2 regions of the Arthrobacter sp. KBS0703 genome follow, and region 2 is predicted to be linked to the other one. Evidence: riboswitches for the same ligand, from Rfam matches in the RefSeq annotation. Region 2 holds a riboswitch; the other holds the start of a gene.

Region 1 (7,941 bases), on a different contig from region 2:
TTTGGGCGTCCCCTTCTCCGACGGAGACGACTTTCATCCGCCCGCCAACAAGGCAAAGATGGCCGCCGGCATCCCGCTGGACGACGACGACCGGGCGCCGTGGCTCGCCGAAATCGGTGCCGCACTGGCGACGCCAGGAGGCGGCGCAGGCTCCCGCATCATCGCCTGCTCGGCGCTCAAGCGCAGCTACCGCGACCTGTTGCGCAGCTTCGTGCCGGACCTCGTCTTCGTCCATCTGTCCGGCGAGGCAGCGACGATTTCCGGCCGGCTGAGCAGCAGGGCGCACGAGTACATGCCCAGCAGCCTGCTCGCTTCCCAGCTGGCCACGCTCGAACCGCTGGCGGACGATGAGGCCCACATAGTCGCGGACATCCTCGAGGAACCGGCGGCCCTGGTGGACGGAATCGTCCGGCAGCTGGAACTATCCGCTGGCCCGCACGAGGAACTGGCCCGGCACGACGAACTGGCCGGGATGCCCGGCTCCTAAGGCTGGGGTTGGGGCATATTCATCGTTGGGGCGGGAGCCCCGCGCCGGCTGGTTTGGCGAGCGTTATTTCGGTGTTGACAATGACGGCGGAGCACTGGAATTGCGCGCTGCAGGTTTGCAGAATCACCGAAGCAGCGGCGGCGCCTTCGTTGAACGCCATCAGGTTTGGAACCACCCTGATGGTGACTGTCTGGGCCTGCTTGGTGCAGCTGAGCTGATCGTTTCCGCCGCCACCGGCGATCCGTCCGTCGCTGACTCGTTGGGTGAGTTGGACGACGGGTACCGCGATGATCAGGGCAGGGTCGGTGTCGCACACGAATTTGACGGGAACATCCACCGCGGCGCCGTCGGCGACGAGGATTCCCGGCCCCGCGCTCACGAGCGTTGCGGGGACTGCGTGCGCGGGCGCGGCTATGGTCATGAGGGCAACGGCAAGAGCGACGACGGCGAGGCCGCTTCTGGTGCCTAACATCAGGTTCTCCCTTGAATGGAAGCGTGGCACCCTGTGTTCCACGTTGTCGGCCAGTGTGGTGACGGGCGCCTTTATTTACGGGAATAGCCCCTGACGGCGGCGCCGTTCCGGGCGCCGCCTGATGCGGCCGAATGTCCGGCTGGCCGCAGAATACTAACTCCCTGCCTGGGTGACAATAGCCATTTACAAGACGCGCACGTCGGCGAGTCGGAGGCAGCGGTGGGAGGTCCCGCCGTCGTCCTCTGCCGGCGAAAACAACGCCTCATGTGACGCAGATTTTGCATCCGGCGCGGACAGCAGATAATGTGTGAGCCGTGTCACCCACCAGTGGCACAGCTTATGATCTGCGGCGGGAGAGTCCTGCCGGTACGTTCAGCAGGCGCCGTAGGAGCAAATCCTCCCCAGGAATCTCTCAGGCCCACGTACCGCCGCGGCAAGGCAACTCTGGAAAGCAGTCCGGGAAACCGGGCTCACCGACGGTGCAAGTGGCGCCTGCGAACAGCAGGCAACGCGGAAACTCTCAGGTCCAATACAGAGCGGGGAGGAACCCGAATCATCGTGGCACTCTGTGCCACCTGAATTATGGAGTTCCTCATGACGGTTCAATCGTCCCCGTCCACGTTCGCAGACCGCCACATCGGTGCGCGCCGCCAATCAGACATCGACACCATGCTCAAGGCCGTCGGCTACGACACCGTAGACGGCCTCGTTGACAACGCAGTCCCCGCCTCCATCCGCCAGGAAAAGCCGCTCAGCCTGGACACCGCCGTCAGCGAAGTTGAGGTGCTGGCCGAGCTGCGCAAGCTGGCGTCCAAGAACAAGACGGCCGTGCAGATGATCGGCCAGGGCTACTACGACACCGTCACGCCGCCGGTGATCCGCCGCAACATCCTCGAAGCCCCGGCCTGGTACACGGCGTACACCCCCTATCAGCCGGAGATTTCCCAGGGCCGGCTCGAGGCGCTGCTGAACTTCCAGACCATGGTCCAGGACCTCACCGCGCTCCCGGTCGCCAATGCGTCGCTCCTCGATGAAGCGACCGCCGTCGCCGAGGCCGTGCTCCTGATGCGCCGCGCCAACAAGTCCGCCGGACAGAACGCTGGCGCCCGCGACGGCAAGACCGTCCTGGACGCCGACTGCCTGCCGCAGACCATCGCCATCGTCAAGGGCCGCGCCGAGGCATTGGGCTTCGAGGTCGAGGTTGCGGACCTGACCCAGGGGCTGCCCGACGGCGACATCAACGGCGTGGTCCTGCAGCAGCCCGGCGTCTCCGGCCGGGTCTGGGACCAGTCCGCGGTGATCGCAGAGGCCAAGGACCGCGGCGCGCTCGTCACCGTGGCAGCGGACCTCCTGGCCCTGACCCTGATCACGCCTCCGGGCGAACAGGGCGCGGACGTCGCCGTCGGCTCCACGCAGCGCCTGGGGGTGCCGCTGTTCTTCGGCGGCCCGCACGCTGCCTACATGGCGGTGCGCGAAGGCATGGAACGCACGCTCCCGGGCCGCATCGTCGGCGTCTCCAAGGACAACGCCGGCGTCCCCGCCTACCGGCTGGCCCTGCAGACCCGCGAGCAGCACATCCGCCGTGAAAAGGCTACGTCCAACATCTGCACCGCCCAGGCGCTGCTGGCCATCGTCTCCTCGATGTACGCCGTCTACCACGGTCCCGAGGGCCTGAAGGCGATCGCCGAGACCGTCCACAACAACGCCCGAGCCCTCGCCGCCACGCTCAAGGTCGCCGGCCGCGAACTGGTGAGCGAGTCCTTCTTCGACACCGTCACGGTCCGTGTCCCGGGCAAGGCCCGGAAGGTCATCACCGCGGCAGAGGCCCGGGGCATCAACCTTCGTTTCATCGACGCGGACACGGTTGGCGTGTCAGTCGATGAGACCACGACGGCGGAGGTCCTCTCCGCGGTGGTCGTCGCCTTTGGCGCCGGTCCGGTGGTGGCGGCCCAGGGCTTCGAGCTGCCCGAGACGGTGCTGCGTTCCTCCGAATTCCTGCAGCACCCGGTGTTCAACACGCACCGCTCCGAGACCCAGCTGCTGCGCTACATCCGCAGGCTCTCCGACCGGGACCTCGCGCTGGACCGCACCATGATCCCGCTGGGTTCGTGCACCATGAAGCTGAATGCCACCGCCGAGATGGAAGCCATCTCCTGGCCGGAGTTCGCCTCGATCCACCCGTTCGCGCCGGATTCGCAGACCGAGGGCTGGCGGGAACTGATCGCCGACCTCGAGGCGCAGCTGACCGAGATCACCGGCTACGACCAGGTGTCCATCCAGCCGAACGCCGGCTCCCAGGGCGAGCTCGCGGGCCTGCTGGCCATCCGCGGCTACCACCTCTCCCGCGGCGACGAGCAGCGCAACATCTGCCTGATCCCGGCCTCGGCGCACGGCACCAACGCGGCCTCCGCGGTGCTGGCGGGCATGAAGGTTGTTGTGGTGGCCACGGCCGCCGACGGCACGATCGACCATGCCGACCTGAATGCCAAGATCGAGCTGCACAAGGACGCGCTGTCCGCCATCATGATCACCTACCCGTCCACGCACGGGGTGTACGACGCCGACGTCCGCGAGGTCTGCGACGCCATCCACGCAGCCGGCGGACAGGTCTACGTGGACGGCGCCAACCTCAACGCCCTCGTGGGCCTGGCCCAGCCGGGCAAGTTCGGTGGCGACGTGTCCCACCTGAACCTGCACAAGACCTTCTGCATCCCGCACGGCGGCGGCGGACCGGGCGTGGGCCCGGTCGCGGCAAGGCGCACCTGGCCCCGTTCATGCCGGGCGACGCCAACAAGGCCGCGCATGAGGCCGGGCGCGGCGTCGCCATCAGCGCCTCCCGTTACGGGTCCGCCGGTGTCCTGCCGATTTCGTGGGCCTACGTGAAGCTCATGGGCGGTGCAGGCCTGACCGAGGCCACCAAGTCCGCGCTGCTGGCGGCGAACTACATCGCCTCCCGGCTGAACGAGTTCTTCCCGGTCCTGTACACCGGCGAAGGCGGACTGGTGGCGCACGAGTGCATCCTTGACCTGCGTGATCTGACGGCCCGGACCGGCGTCACGGCCGAGGACGTTGCCAAACGGCTGATCGACTTCGGCTTCCACGCACCCACGCTGGCGTTCCCCGTGGCCGGGACGCTGATGGTGGAGCCCACCGAGTCCGAGGACCTCGCGGAGATCGACCGTTTCATCGACGCCATGATCACCATCCACGCCGAGATCGAGCAGGTCGCCGCCGGGGACTTCACCCTGGAGGGTTCCCCGCTGCGCAACGCACCGCACACGGCTGCCGCCGTCGTCTCCTCCGACTGGGCCCGCAAGTACCCGCGTGAGCAGGCCGCGTTCCCCGTGCCCGCTCTCAGGCAGGACAAGTACTTCCCGCCGGTGGGCCGCATCGACGGTGCGGCAGGGGACCGCAACCTGGTCTGCTCCTGCCCGCCGCTTTCCGAATTCGAAAACTGATTTCGACCAGCTCAATCACCGGATTGAAAGGATTTTCGCATGACTGAGAACTACACCGCGCTTTACGAAGAGCACAAGAAGGCCGGCGCCTCCTTCACCGACTTCGGCGGCTGGCAGATGCCCTTGAAGTACAGCTCTGAGCTGGCCGAGCACCACGCCGTGCGCTCCGCCGCCGGCCTGTTCGACCTCTCCCACATGGGTGAAGTCTGGGTCACCGGCCCGGACGCTGCGACTTTCCTGGACTACGCCCTGGCGGGCAAACTGTCAGCGGTCGCCGTCGGCAAGGCCAAGTACTCGCTGATCTGCCACGAAGACGGCGGCATCATCGACGACCTGATCTCCTACCGCCGGGGCGACGAGAAGTACCTCGTGGTCCCGAACGCCGGCAACGCCGCGGTGGTCGCCGCGGCACTGGCCGAAAGGGCCGCCGGCTTCGAGGTTACGGTGGAGGACGATTCCGCAGAGACGTCCCTGATCGCCGTGCAGGGGCCGAAGGCAGAGGCGATTCTGCTGACCCTGGTCCCGGCCGAGCAGCACTCGCTGGTCACGGAGCTCAAGTACTACGCGGCGGTCGAGATAGGTATCGCCGTCAACGGCACTACCCAGGAGCTGCTGCTGGCCCGGACCGGGTACACCGGCGAGGACGGCTTCGAGATCTACGTGCCGAACGAGGACGCAGCGGGCCTGTGGGAGGCGTTGCTGGAAACCGGTGCCGGACACGGGCTCATTCCCGCAGGCCTGGCTTGCCGCGACTCGCTGCGCCTCGAAGCCGGCATGCCGCTCTACGGCAACGAGCTCTCCCGCGAAGGCAACCCCTACGCCGCAGGGCTCGGCCCGGTTGTCTCCCTCGCCAAGGAGTCGGACTTCATCGGCAAGGCCGCACTGAGCGAGCTCAAGGCAGCAGGCGCGGGCTCCACCACCGGCCGCAAGCTGGTCGGCCTCAAGGGCCTGGGCCGCCGGGCAGGCCGCGGGCACTACCCGGTCCTGAAGGATGGCAACGTTGTTGGCGAAGTCACGTCCGGACAGCCCTCGCCGACGCTGGGCTACCCCGTCGCGATGGCCTATGTCGACGTCGAGTTCACCGAACCCGGCACCGCCCTGGACATTGACCTCCGCGGCAAGGCGGAGCCGTTCGAAGTCGTCGCACTGCCTTTCTACAAGCGCGCAAAGTAGTCCGCCCCGCTGGATGAGCTTGTCGAAACCGGTGGTCTCCGCAAGCTCGATCATTGGGGGTTGAGCTTGATGCCACCTGGATCTCGACAAGCCCGATCGGCGGTGCAGCCGCTGGTTGAGCTTGCCGAAACCGCGACTGGCACCCAAGCCCACCACAGATTTTTTAGACAGATGAGAAGTAAGGAATTGGAATGAGCAAAGTAGTTGCTGAACTGAAGTACTCCGCAGAGCACGAGTGGGTTGCTGCTGACGGGGCCGGCCCTGCGGGGATTGGCATCTCGGCCGTGGCTGCCGATGCCCTGGGCGACATTGTGTATGTGGACCTGCCCGAGGTCGGCTCGACCGTGACGGCGGGGGAGACCTGCGGCGAGGTGGAGTCCACCAAGTCCGTCTCGGACCTGTACGCCCCGGTGACGGGCGAGGTCGTCGAGATCAACGATGACGTCGTTTCTGATCCCGCCCTGATCAACAGCGATCCCTACGGTGCCGGCTGGCTGTTCAAGGTCGCCGTGACCGAAGAAGGTCCGCTCATGTCAGCTGAAGAGTACGCCTCCACGAACGGCGGCGAGCTGTGAGCGGGGCAGGCGCCGCAACGGCGGCCTTCGAGCAGGTCGTTTCCCCGTCCCTGGATGCGGAGCTGTCCGCGCTGGATCCGGAGATCGCGGCGAAGATCGACGACGAACTGACCCGGCAGCGCAACGGGCTGGAGATGATCGCGTCGGAGAACCACACCGCGGTCGCGGTGATGCAGGCGCAGGGTTCGGTGCTGACGAACAAGTACGCCGAGGGCTACCCCGGGAAGCGGTATTACGGCGGCTGCGAGCACGTTGACGTGATCGAGCAACTCGCGATCGACCGCGTCAAGGCCCTGTTCGGGGCCGAGTACGCGAACGTGCAGCCGCACTCCGGCGCGCAGGCGAACGCTTCCGTAATGCACGCGCTGATCCGTCCGGGCGACACGATCATGGGCCTGAACCTGGCGCATGGCGGGCACCTGACTCACGGGATGCGGATTAACTTCTCCGGCCGGCTCTACAACGTCATCCCCTACCAGGTCCGCGAAGAGGACCACCGGATCGACATGGCCGAAGTGGAGCGCCTCGCCCTCGAGCACAAGCCGGCGCTGATTGTGGCCGGCTGGTCCGCCTACGCCCGGCAGCTCGACTTCGCCGAGTTCCGCCGCATCGCCGACCTCGTGGGCGCGTACCTGATGGTGGACATGGCGCACTTCGCCGGGCTGGTCGCCGCCGGGCTGCACCCGTCCCCGGTGCCGCACGCGCACGTCACCACGTCTACGACGCACAAGACACTTGCCGGTCCTCGCGGCGGGATCATCCTTTCCAACGACGCCGACATCGCCAAGAAGATCAACTCGGCGGTGTTCCCAGGCCAGCAGGGCGGCCCGCTGGAACACGTCATCGCCGGCAAGGCCGTGGCCTTCAAGATCGCCGCCTCTGAGGAGTTCCGGGAGCGGCAGGAGCGGGTGCTGGCCGGCGCCCGGATCCTGGCCGAGCGCCTGGTCCGGCCGGACGTCACCGCGAAGGGGATTAACGTGATCTCCGGCGGCACGGACGTGCACCTGGTCCTGGTGGACCTGCGCGACTGTGAACTGGACGGGCAGCAGGCCGAGGACCGGCTCGCGGAAATCGACATCACGGTCAACCGCAACGCCGTGCCGTTCGACCCGCGTCCGCCGATGGTGACTTCGGGGCTGCGGATCGGCACCCCGGCCCTGGCCACCCGCGGGTTCGGCGAGGCCGCCTTCGCCGAGGTCGCGGACATCATCGCCGAGGCCCTGATCGCCGACGCCGGCGCGGACCTTTCCGGTCTGCGCGCACGTGTGGAGGCCCTCGCGGAAGCCCACCCGCTTTACCCGGCAGTGGCCGACCTCGCAGGCTGAACCTGTCGAAACCACCGTCCCCGTCCCCGGCTCCGGGGCCGGGGCCGGGTCATCTACCTCCCACCCATCCAGGCTCCCGCCCGCCCCACCCGACCACTTACCAACTAAGGAATTGCAATGGCTGTTGGAGTCTTTGACCTCTTCTCGATCGGGATCGGCCCGTCCAGTTCGCATACTGTGGGTCCGATGCGGGCTGCCGCGGTGTTCGCGGGGGAGCTTAAGGCGTCCGGGGTTCTGGACCGGGTGGCGTCGTTGCGGGTGGATCTGTATGGTTCGTTGGCCGCGACGGGGCATGGGCATGGCACCATGACGGCGATCCTGCTGGGGCTGGAGGGTTTCCATCCGGAGCTGATCCTGCCTGATGAGGTGGAGCAGCGGCTGGCGGCGATCTCGGAGACCGGGACGCTGCGGCTGGCCGGTGCGGTTTCGTTGCCGTACGGGGTGAAGGACA
Region 2 (7,941 bases):
CCGGGGCGAAGTGCAGCGCGTAGTACAGCACCGCCGGGATGATGCCCGCGGCGCCGTTGGTCGGCGCGGTGACCACCCTGCCGCCGGAGGCGTTCTCCTCGTTCACCGCCAGGGCAATCAGGTTCACCCACTCCTGCCAGTACTTCGGGTCCCGGTAATCGGGATCCTGGTCCCGGCTCTCCTTCAGCAGCCGCTCGTGCCAGTCCGGCGCACGACGGCGGACCTTCAGCCCGCCCGGCAGCAGCCCCTCACGCCGGAGGCTGGTTTCCACACAGCCCTCCATCACCGAATAAATATGCAGCAGCCCCTCCCGGATCTCCTCCTCGGTGCGGGAAGCACGTTCATTGACGAACATGACCTCGCCGATGGACAGACCCTTGGACTGGCAGCGGCCCAGCAACTCGGCTGCGGTGCGGAACGGCAGCGGCAATTCCTTCTTGGACTCGTCCAGTTCCTGCTGCGCCGCGTCCTCCTCGCCCTCCCGGACGATGAAACCCCCGCCCACCGAGAAGAACGTGGCACTGCGCAGCACCTCCCCGCCCGCGTCCGAGACCGTGAACGTCATGCCGTTCGTATGCCGCGGCAGGACGGTCAGCGGACGCAGGACCATGTCCTTCACCCCGTACGGCAACGAAACCGCACCGGCCAGCCGCAGCGTCCCGGTCTCCGAGATCGCCGCCAGCCGCTGCTCCACCTCATCAGGCAGGATCAGCTCCGGATGGAAACCTTCCAGCCCCAGCAGGATCGCCGTCATGGTGCCATGCCCATGCCCGGTCGCGGCCAGCGACCCATACAGATCCACCCGCAACGACGCCACCCGGTCCAGAACCCCGGACGCCGTAAGCTCCCCCGCGAACACCGCGGCAGCCCGCATCGGACCCACCGTGTGCGAACTGGACGGGCCGATCCCGATCGAGAAGAGGTCAAAGACTCCAACAGCCATTGTCGGTTCCTAACTAGGTCTAACTGTGGTCCGGCAGATGGTCCTGCCGGATGACTGCGGCGCCGCGGGTCGCGGCTCGCAATCGGTCAGTACGGTCGGCGGCGGCAGCTTGTGGCGGCCGCGCGCCGTCGTCCTGTCTTAAGCAACGCTACGCGGTTTATGCCGCGGCGAGCCCGGCCGCGGCCGGGTAGCGGTGGTGGGCTGCGCTCACAGCTCGCCGCCGTTCTTGGAGGCGTAGTCCTGCGCGGAGAGCAGCGGGCCCTCGGACTCGGCTGCCACCTTGAACAGCCAGCCGGCACCGTACGGATCGCTGTTGATCAGCGCGGGGTCCTCGACGACGGACGGGTTGATTTCCGTGACCTCGCCCGTCACCGGGGCATAAAGATCGGAGACGGACTTCGTGGACTCCACTTCGCCGCAGGTCTCCCCCGCGGTGACCGTGTCGCCGACCGCGGGCAGGTCAACATAGACAATGTCGCCCAGGGCGTCCGTGGCCACGGCCGAGATGCCGATGGACAAAACGTTCCCAGCGCCGCGGGCAACCCACTCGTGTTCGTCGGAGTACTGCAGTTCAGGGGCAACTTTTGCCATGTGTTTCTTCCTTTACGTTTGAAAAGTCGTGGGCTGAATCAATTGTGGCTGGGTTAGTCGGCGACCGCGGTGCCGTTGGGTGGCGGATGAGGCAATTCCTCCGCGTGCTCGGTCGCGACGGCGCCCGCTGAGCGGACGCGACGCTCCCTTAGACGCACGCTTCCGGAATCCCCTCACCCGCCGATCCCCTGCTTCAGTTCTGGCCGCCAACAGTTTTCCGAGAAGCCAACGGTTCCTCGGAAGAAAGTGTGGCTTTGGGTTCAGGAGAAGCCGACCCTCGGTAGGCGGCTCATCCCCAGCACCTTTGGCTTTCAAAGGCGCCGGAACCGGCGGCAATCCTGTCATAGCGGTTTTTCAAAAGGTGACCTGCCCTCGAGGAGCTGGCTGGCCGCGGTTTTCGAAAGCGTGCGTCAAAGCGACGAAGGAGCAGCACGCGTGAAAACTGGGGCCTGCCGGCCCCGGAGCCGGGACCGCTGAGGCGCCCGGGTACCGATAGGTACCCGGGCGGACGGGACCTACTTTTGGCGCTTGTAGAAAGGCAGTGCGACGACTTCGAACGGCTCCGCCTTGCCGCGGAGGTCGATGTCCAGGGCGGTGCCGGGTTCGGTGAACTCGGCGTCGACATAGGCCATGGCCACCGGGTACCCGAGCGTGGGGCTGGGCTGTCCGGAGGTCACTTCGCCAACAACGTTGCCGTCCTTGAGCACCGGGTAGTGCCCGCGGCCTGCGCGGCGGCCCAGGCCCTTGAGGCCCACGAGCTTGCGGCCCGACGTGGCGCCGGCCCCTGCTTCCTTCTTGGCGGCCAATGCTGCCTTGCCCACGAAGTCGCCTTCCTTGGAAAGCGCGACGACGGGACCGAGACCGGCGGCGAACGGGTCACCTTCGAGTGACAGTTCGTTGCCGTAGAGCGGCATGCCGGCTTCGAGGCGGAGCGAATCGCGCGAGGCGAGGCCGGCGGGCGTCAGCTCCCCTTCATCCGCAATGGCGATGATGGCCTGCCAGAGGGCGGCGGCGTCGTCGTTGTCCACGAAGATCTCGAAGCCGTCCTCGCCGGTGTACCCGGTCCGGGCCAGCAGCAGCTCCTGGCCGGTGCCAGCCACAAGGAAGGGAACCTCGACCGCGGCGTAATACTTCAGGCCGGTGACGAGCTCGTGCTGCGCGGCAGGAACCAGGCGGAGGAGGATTTCCTCGGCCTTGGGGCCCTGGACGGCGATCAGCGATGTGGCCGCGGAGACGTCCTCGACCACGGCATCGAACCCGGCGGAGCGCTGGGCGAGGGCCTCGGCCACCACCTTGGCGTTGCCGGCATTGGGCACCACGAGGAACGTGTCCGTTCCGTCCTGAGCAGCCGGCCGGCGGTACACGATGAGGTCGTCAATGATGCCGCCGTCCTCGTTGCAGATCAGCGAGTACTTGGCCTTGCCGACGGACATCGCGGAAATCTTGCCCACCAGGGCATAGTCCAGGAATGCTGCCGCGCCGGGGCCGGTCACCCAGACTTCGCCCATGTGGGAGAGGTCGAAGATGCCCGCGGCCTTGCGGACCGCGTGGTGTTCGGCCAGTTCGGAGCTGTACTTGAGCGGCATTTGCCAGCCGCCGAAGTCGGTGAAGGACGCACCCAGCTTCTTGTGCTCTTCGTAGAGGGCTGTGTAGTTCTCAGGCATGGGAGCGGATCCTCAGCTTTCGAAGGCTTCGATGGGCGGGCAGGAGCAGATCAGGTTCCGGTCCCCTGCGGCACCGTCGATACGGCCCACGGGCGGGAAGTACTTGTCCTGCTTGAGGGAGTGGACGGGGAAGACTGCCTGCTCGCGCGGGTATTCGCGGGCCCAGTCCGAGCTGATGACCGCCGCCGCGGTGTGCGGCGCGTTGCGCAGCGGGCTGTTTTCAACGGTGAAGTCACCGTTTGCCACCTGGTCGATTTCGGCCCGGATGGCAATCATGGCCTTGATGAAGCGGTCGATTTCGCCCAGGTCTTCGGATTCCGTGGGTTCAACCATGAGCGTGCCGGCCACCGGGAACGCCAGCGTGGGTGCGTGGAAGCCATAGTCGATCAGGCGCTTGGCAACGTCCTCGGCGGTGACGCCGGTTTTGGCAGTGAGTGCGCGCAGGTCAAGGATGCACTCGTGCGCCACGAGCCCGCCCTCGCCGGTGTACAGGACCGGGAAGAAGTCGTTCAAGCTGGCCGCGACGTAGTTGGCGGCGAGCAGCGCGGACTTGGTGGCGTCGGTCAGGCCAGCACCGCCCATGAGCTTGACGTAGGCCCACGAGATCGGCAGGACGCCGGCGGAGCCGTACTTGGAGGCGGAGATGGGGGTGCCGTCCGCGCCGTTGGCCGGATCAGCCGCGTTGCCCGGCATGAAGGGTGCCAGGTGCGCCTTGGCCGCGACCGGGCCCACGCCCGGTCCGCCGCCGCCGTGCGGGATGCAGAAGGTCTTGTGCAGGTTCAGGTGGGACACGTCGCCACCGAACTTGCCCGGCTGGGCCAGGCCCACGAGGGCGTTGAGGTTGGCGCCGTCGATGTAGACCTGTCCGCCGGCTGCGTGGATGGCGTCGCAGACCTCGCGGACGTCGGCGTCGTACACCCCGTGCGTGGACGGGTAGGTGATCATGATGGCGGACAGCGCGTCCTTGTGCAGCTCGATCTTGGCATTCAGGTCCGCGTGGTCGATCGTGCCGTCGGCGGCCGTGGCCACCACAACAACCTTCATGCCCGCCAGCACCGCGGAGGCCGCGTTGGTGCCGTGCGCCGAGGCCGGGATGAGGCAGATGTTGCGCTGGGCATCGCCGCGGGACAGGTGGTAGCCGCGGATGGCCAGCAGGCCCGCGAGCTCGCCCTGGGAGCCGGCGTTCGGCTGGATGGACACCTGGTCGTAGCCGGTGATCTCGGTCAGCTGCGCCTCGAGGTCGGCGATCAGTTCCCGCCAGCCCTCGGTCTGCGAATCCGGCGCGAACGGGTGGATCGAGGCGAACTCCGGCCAGGAGATGGCTTCCATCTCGGCGGTCGCGTTCAGCTTCATGGTGCACGAGCCCAGCGGGATCATGGTGCGGTCCAGCGCGAGGTCGCGGTCGGAGAGCCGGCGCACGTAGCGGAGCAGCTGGGTCTCGGAGCGGTGCGTGTTGAACACCGGGTGCTGCAGGTACGCGGAAGAGCGTTCGACGGCGGTGTCGAGGGAGAATGCGTCCGTCGCGTCAACGGCCTTGGCACCGAAGGCGCCGAGAACGTCCGCGACGATTGCCGCCGTCGTCGTTTCATCGGTGGAGATGCCCACCGTGTCGGCGTCGATGCTGCGGAGGTTGATCCCCCGTGCCTCGGCCTCGGCGATGATGCCGGTGGCCTTGCCCGGAACGGACACGGTCACGGTGTCGAAGAAGCTCGTGTGCAGGACGTCCAGCCCGGCGGCCTTCAACGAGGCGGCAATGGTCTTGGCGTGGCCGTGGGCGGTTTCGGCGATCGCCTTCAGGCCTTCCGGGCCGTGGTAGACGGCGTACATCGAGGCGACGATGGCCAGCAGCGCCTGGGCGGTGCAGATGTTGGACGTAGCCTTTTCACGGCGGATGTGCTGCTCGCGGGTCTGCAGGGCAAGGCGGTAGGCGGGGACGCCGGCCGAGTCCTTGGAGACGCCGACCAGACGGCCCGGCATGGAGCGCTCAAGCCCCTTCTGGACGGCCATGTAGGCAGCGTGCGGGCCGCCGTAGAAGAGCGGAACGCCCAGGCGCTGCGCCGAGCCGACGGCGATGTCCGCGCCCTGTTCGCCCGGAGGCGTGATGAGTGTGAGGGACAGGAGGTCCGCAGCCACCGTCACGAGCGCACCGCGGTCCTTGGCGGCGGCGATGACCTCGGAGTGGTCGAAGACGCGGCCGGAAACGCCAGGCTGCTGCAGGACCACGCCGTTGATGACGCCGTCGGGCAGTCCTTTGGAGAGGTCCGCAACCTCGACTTCGAAGCCCAGCGCTTCGGCGCGGCCCTTGACGATCGCAATGGTCTGCGGCAGGCAGTCGGCGTCCAGGACGGTCTTGCCGTCGTGGGCTTCCTTGTTCTTGTTGGCGCGGCGCATCATCAGCACGGCCTCGGCCACGGCGGTCGCTTCGTCCAGCAGCGACGCGTTGGCGATGGGCAGTCCCACGAGGTCCTGCACCATGGTCTGGAAGTTCAGCAGCGCCTCGAGCCGGCCCTGGGAGATCTCCGGCTGGTAGGGGGTGTACGCCGTGTACCAGGCCGGGGCTTCGAGGATGTTGCGGCGGATCACCGGCGGCGTGACGGTGTCGTAGTAGCCCTGGCCGATCATCTGCACGGCCGTCTTGTTCTTCGCGGCGATCTTGCGCAGCTCGGCGAGGGTTTCGACTTCGCTGAGTGCCGGGGCGAGCTGCAGCGGGGAGTCCTGGCGGATGTCCTTGGGTACTGCCGTGTCAACCAGCGCATCAACGGTGTCGTAGCCGACAGCCTTGAGCATGGCGTCGACGTCGGCTTCGCGGCGCGCGCCGATATGGCGGTCAACGAAGGAAGTGGAGGCTGAATTGACAGTCAAAAGGAACTCCATAACTCAGGCGGCGCAGGGTACGCCACATCGATTCGGGTTCCTCCCCGCTCTGTATATTGGACCTGAGAGTTTCCGCGCGGCCGTGCTTTTGCACAGCCCCGCTTGCACCGTCGGTGAGCACAGCATGCCCTGAACACTCCGGGTAGTTACGGAACATTCCAGATGGGCAGCCTGCTGCTTTCCAGAGTTGCCTTGCCGCGGCGGTACATGGGCCTGAGAGATTCCTGGGGAGGATTTGCTCCTACGGCGCCTGCTTGTACCTACTTGCAGAACTCTCCCGCCGCAGATCAAAGGCATATTCAATTAGCGATGACAACAGTCACAGGGGCTATTCTCCTACGTCCGGAAGGCGGCCGCAAACTGTCTCGCGGGGGCCGGACGGCGTGGCGGGGGCTAGCCGCGGAGCCGTTCCAGCGCGCCGAGCAGGCTCTCGACGTCGGCGGCTGTCTCGGCGGGAGTGGCCGCCGGCCCGATCGACAGCATGGCATTGAAATACAGGCCGTCCCCCATGTAGAGCACCGCCTTCGCGAGTCCGGGACCCACGTCTTTGGCGATCTCAGCGAGCCAGCGCTGCTGGATGTGGGCGAAACGGCGCCGGGTCTCCTCGTGGGCAACCTCGGCGAGGCGCGTGGCGGCCACGATGACCCGGTCCAGCGGCGTGTCCGCCCAGACTGACGACTTGATGAAGTAGGCGGCAGCACCTTCCGGCGCCTTTGCCATGGCCTGGGCATCCGCCTCAGCGTGCTCGTCCAGACGGTCCAGCAGGACGCCGATCAGGGCTTCCTTGTTCGGGAAGTGATAGAGCAGCCCGCCCTTGGAGACGCCCGCGCGGCCGGCGACGGCGTCGAGGGTGGCAGCCCTCTCCCCCACCTCAATGAGGAGCGATTCAAAGGCATCGAGGACGGCGCCGCGCGCGACTGGTTTTCTGGCCATGGCTCCCATCATGCCTGCTCAGGCAGCCGATTTTATAACTATACCGTCCAGACGGTATAGTTACTGCATGACCACCGCCTCAACCACCCAGAAGCACAGCCGGACCACCTCCGAGGACATCGGGCAGCCCATACCCGTCAACGGCGGTGTGCGCGACTGGATTGCCCTTGGGCTCCTCATGTTCCCGGTCCTCCTGGTGGCCGTGGACAACACCGCGCTGACGTTTGCGCTGCCGGCCATCGCCCGCAGCCTGGACCCCTCAGGCGTGCAGCTGCTGTGGATCGTGGACTCGTACGCCCTGGTCCTGGCCGGCCTGCTGGTGGCCATGGGCAGCCTGGGCGACAGGATCGGACGCCGCCGGCTGCTCCTCATCGGCACCACGGGCTTTGCCGCGGTTTCGGCCGCCACCGCATTTGCTCCGAGCGCGGAATGGCTGATTGCCGGCCGCGCTGCGCTGGGCCTCTTCGGCGCGATGCTCATGCCGTCCACGCTGTCCCTGATCCGCAACATTTTTCCGAATCCGGGCAGGCGCCGGCTGGCGGTGGCGGTGTGGGCTGCCGGCTTCTCCGGCGGCGCCGCCCTGGGCCCGATATTCGGCGGCTGGCTCGTGGAGGAGTTCTGGTGGGGCGCCATACTGCTGGTGGCGATGCCCATCATGCTGCCGCTGCTTGCCTTCGGCCCCTCCTTCATTCCGGAGTCCAGGGACCCCCGCCCCGGCCGCGTGGACCCGCCCAGCATCCTGCTGTCCCTGCTGACGATGGTGCCGGTGGTTTACGGCATCAAGGAACTTGCCACGGAGGGTACGGGCGTGCAGCCGCTGGCCATCATCGCATTCGGCGCTGCCATGGGCTTCCTCTTTGTCCGGCGCCAGCAGCGGCTGGAATCGCCGCTTTTGGACATGTCGCTGTTCCGGAACCGGGTGTTCAGCACAGCCAT

What was found. A riboswitch is a leader RNA that binds a small molecule or an ion and turns the genes downstream of it on or off. The one in region 2 is predicted to bind glycine.
Region 1: it holds a riboswitch for glycine, as region 2 does, so the genes downstream of both, gcvP (aminomethyl-transferring glycine dehydrogenase) here and gcvP (aminomethyl-transferring glycine dehydrogenase) in region 2, are expected to answer to the same signal.

What each region holds. Positions count from the first base shown of each region.
Region 1 covers NZ_MVDG02000002.1:201,966-209,906, reverse strand. The annotation lists gene B1A87_RS21475 (gluconokinase) at 1-487, shown strand, start outside; gene B1A87_RS21470 (hypothetical protein) at 507-959, opposite strand; glycine riboswitch at 1,300-1,397, shown strand; partial or broken gene gcvP (aminomethyl-transferring glycine dehydrogenase) at 1,554-4,417, shown strand; gene gcvT (glycine cleavage system aminomethyltransferase GcvT) at 4,457-5,590, shown strand; gene gcvH (glycine cleavage system protein GcvH) at 5,782-6,165, shown strand; gene glyA (serine hydroxymethyltransferase) at 6,162-7,490, shown strand; gene B1A87_RS21445 (L-serine ammonia-lyase) at 7,608-7,941, shown strand, end outside.
Region 2 covers NZ_MVDG02000001.1:3,122,893-3,130,833, forward strand. The annotation lists gene B1A87_RS14480 (L-serine ammonia-lyase) at 1-943, opposite strand, end outside; gene gcvH (glycine cleavage system protein GcvH) at 1,151-1,534, opposite strand; gene gcvT (glycine cleavage system aminomethyltransferase GcvT) at 2,050-3,198, opposite strand; gene gcvP (aminomethyl-transferring glycine dehydrogenase) at 3,211-6,072, opposite strand; glycine riboswitch at 6,264-6,362, opposite strand; gene B1A87_RS14500 (TetR/AcrR family transcriptional regulator) at 6,466-7,005, opposite strand; gene B1A87_RS14505 (MFS transporter) at 7,073-7,941, shown strand, end outside.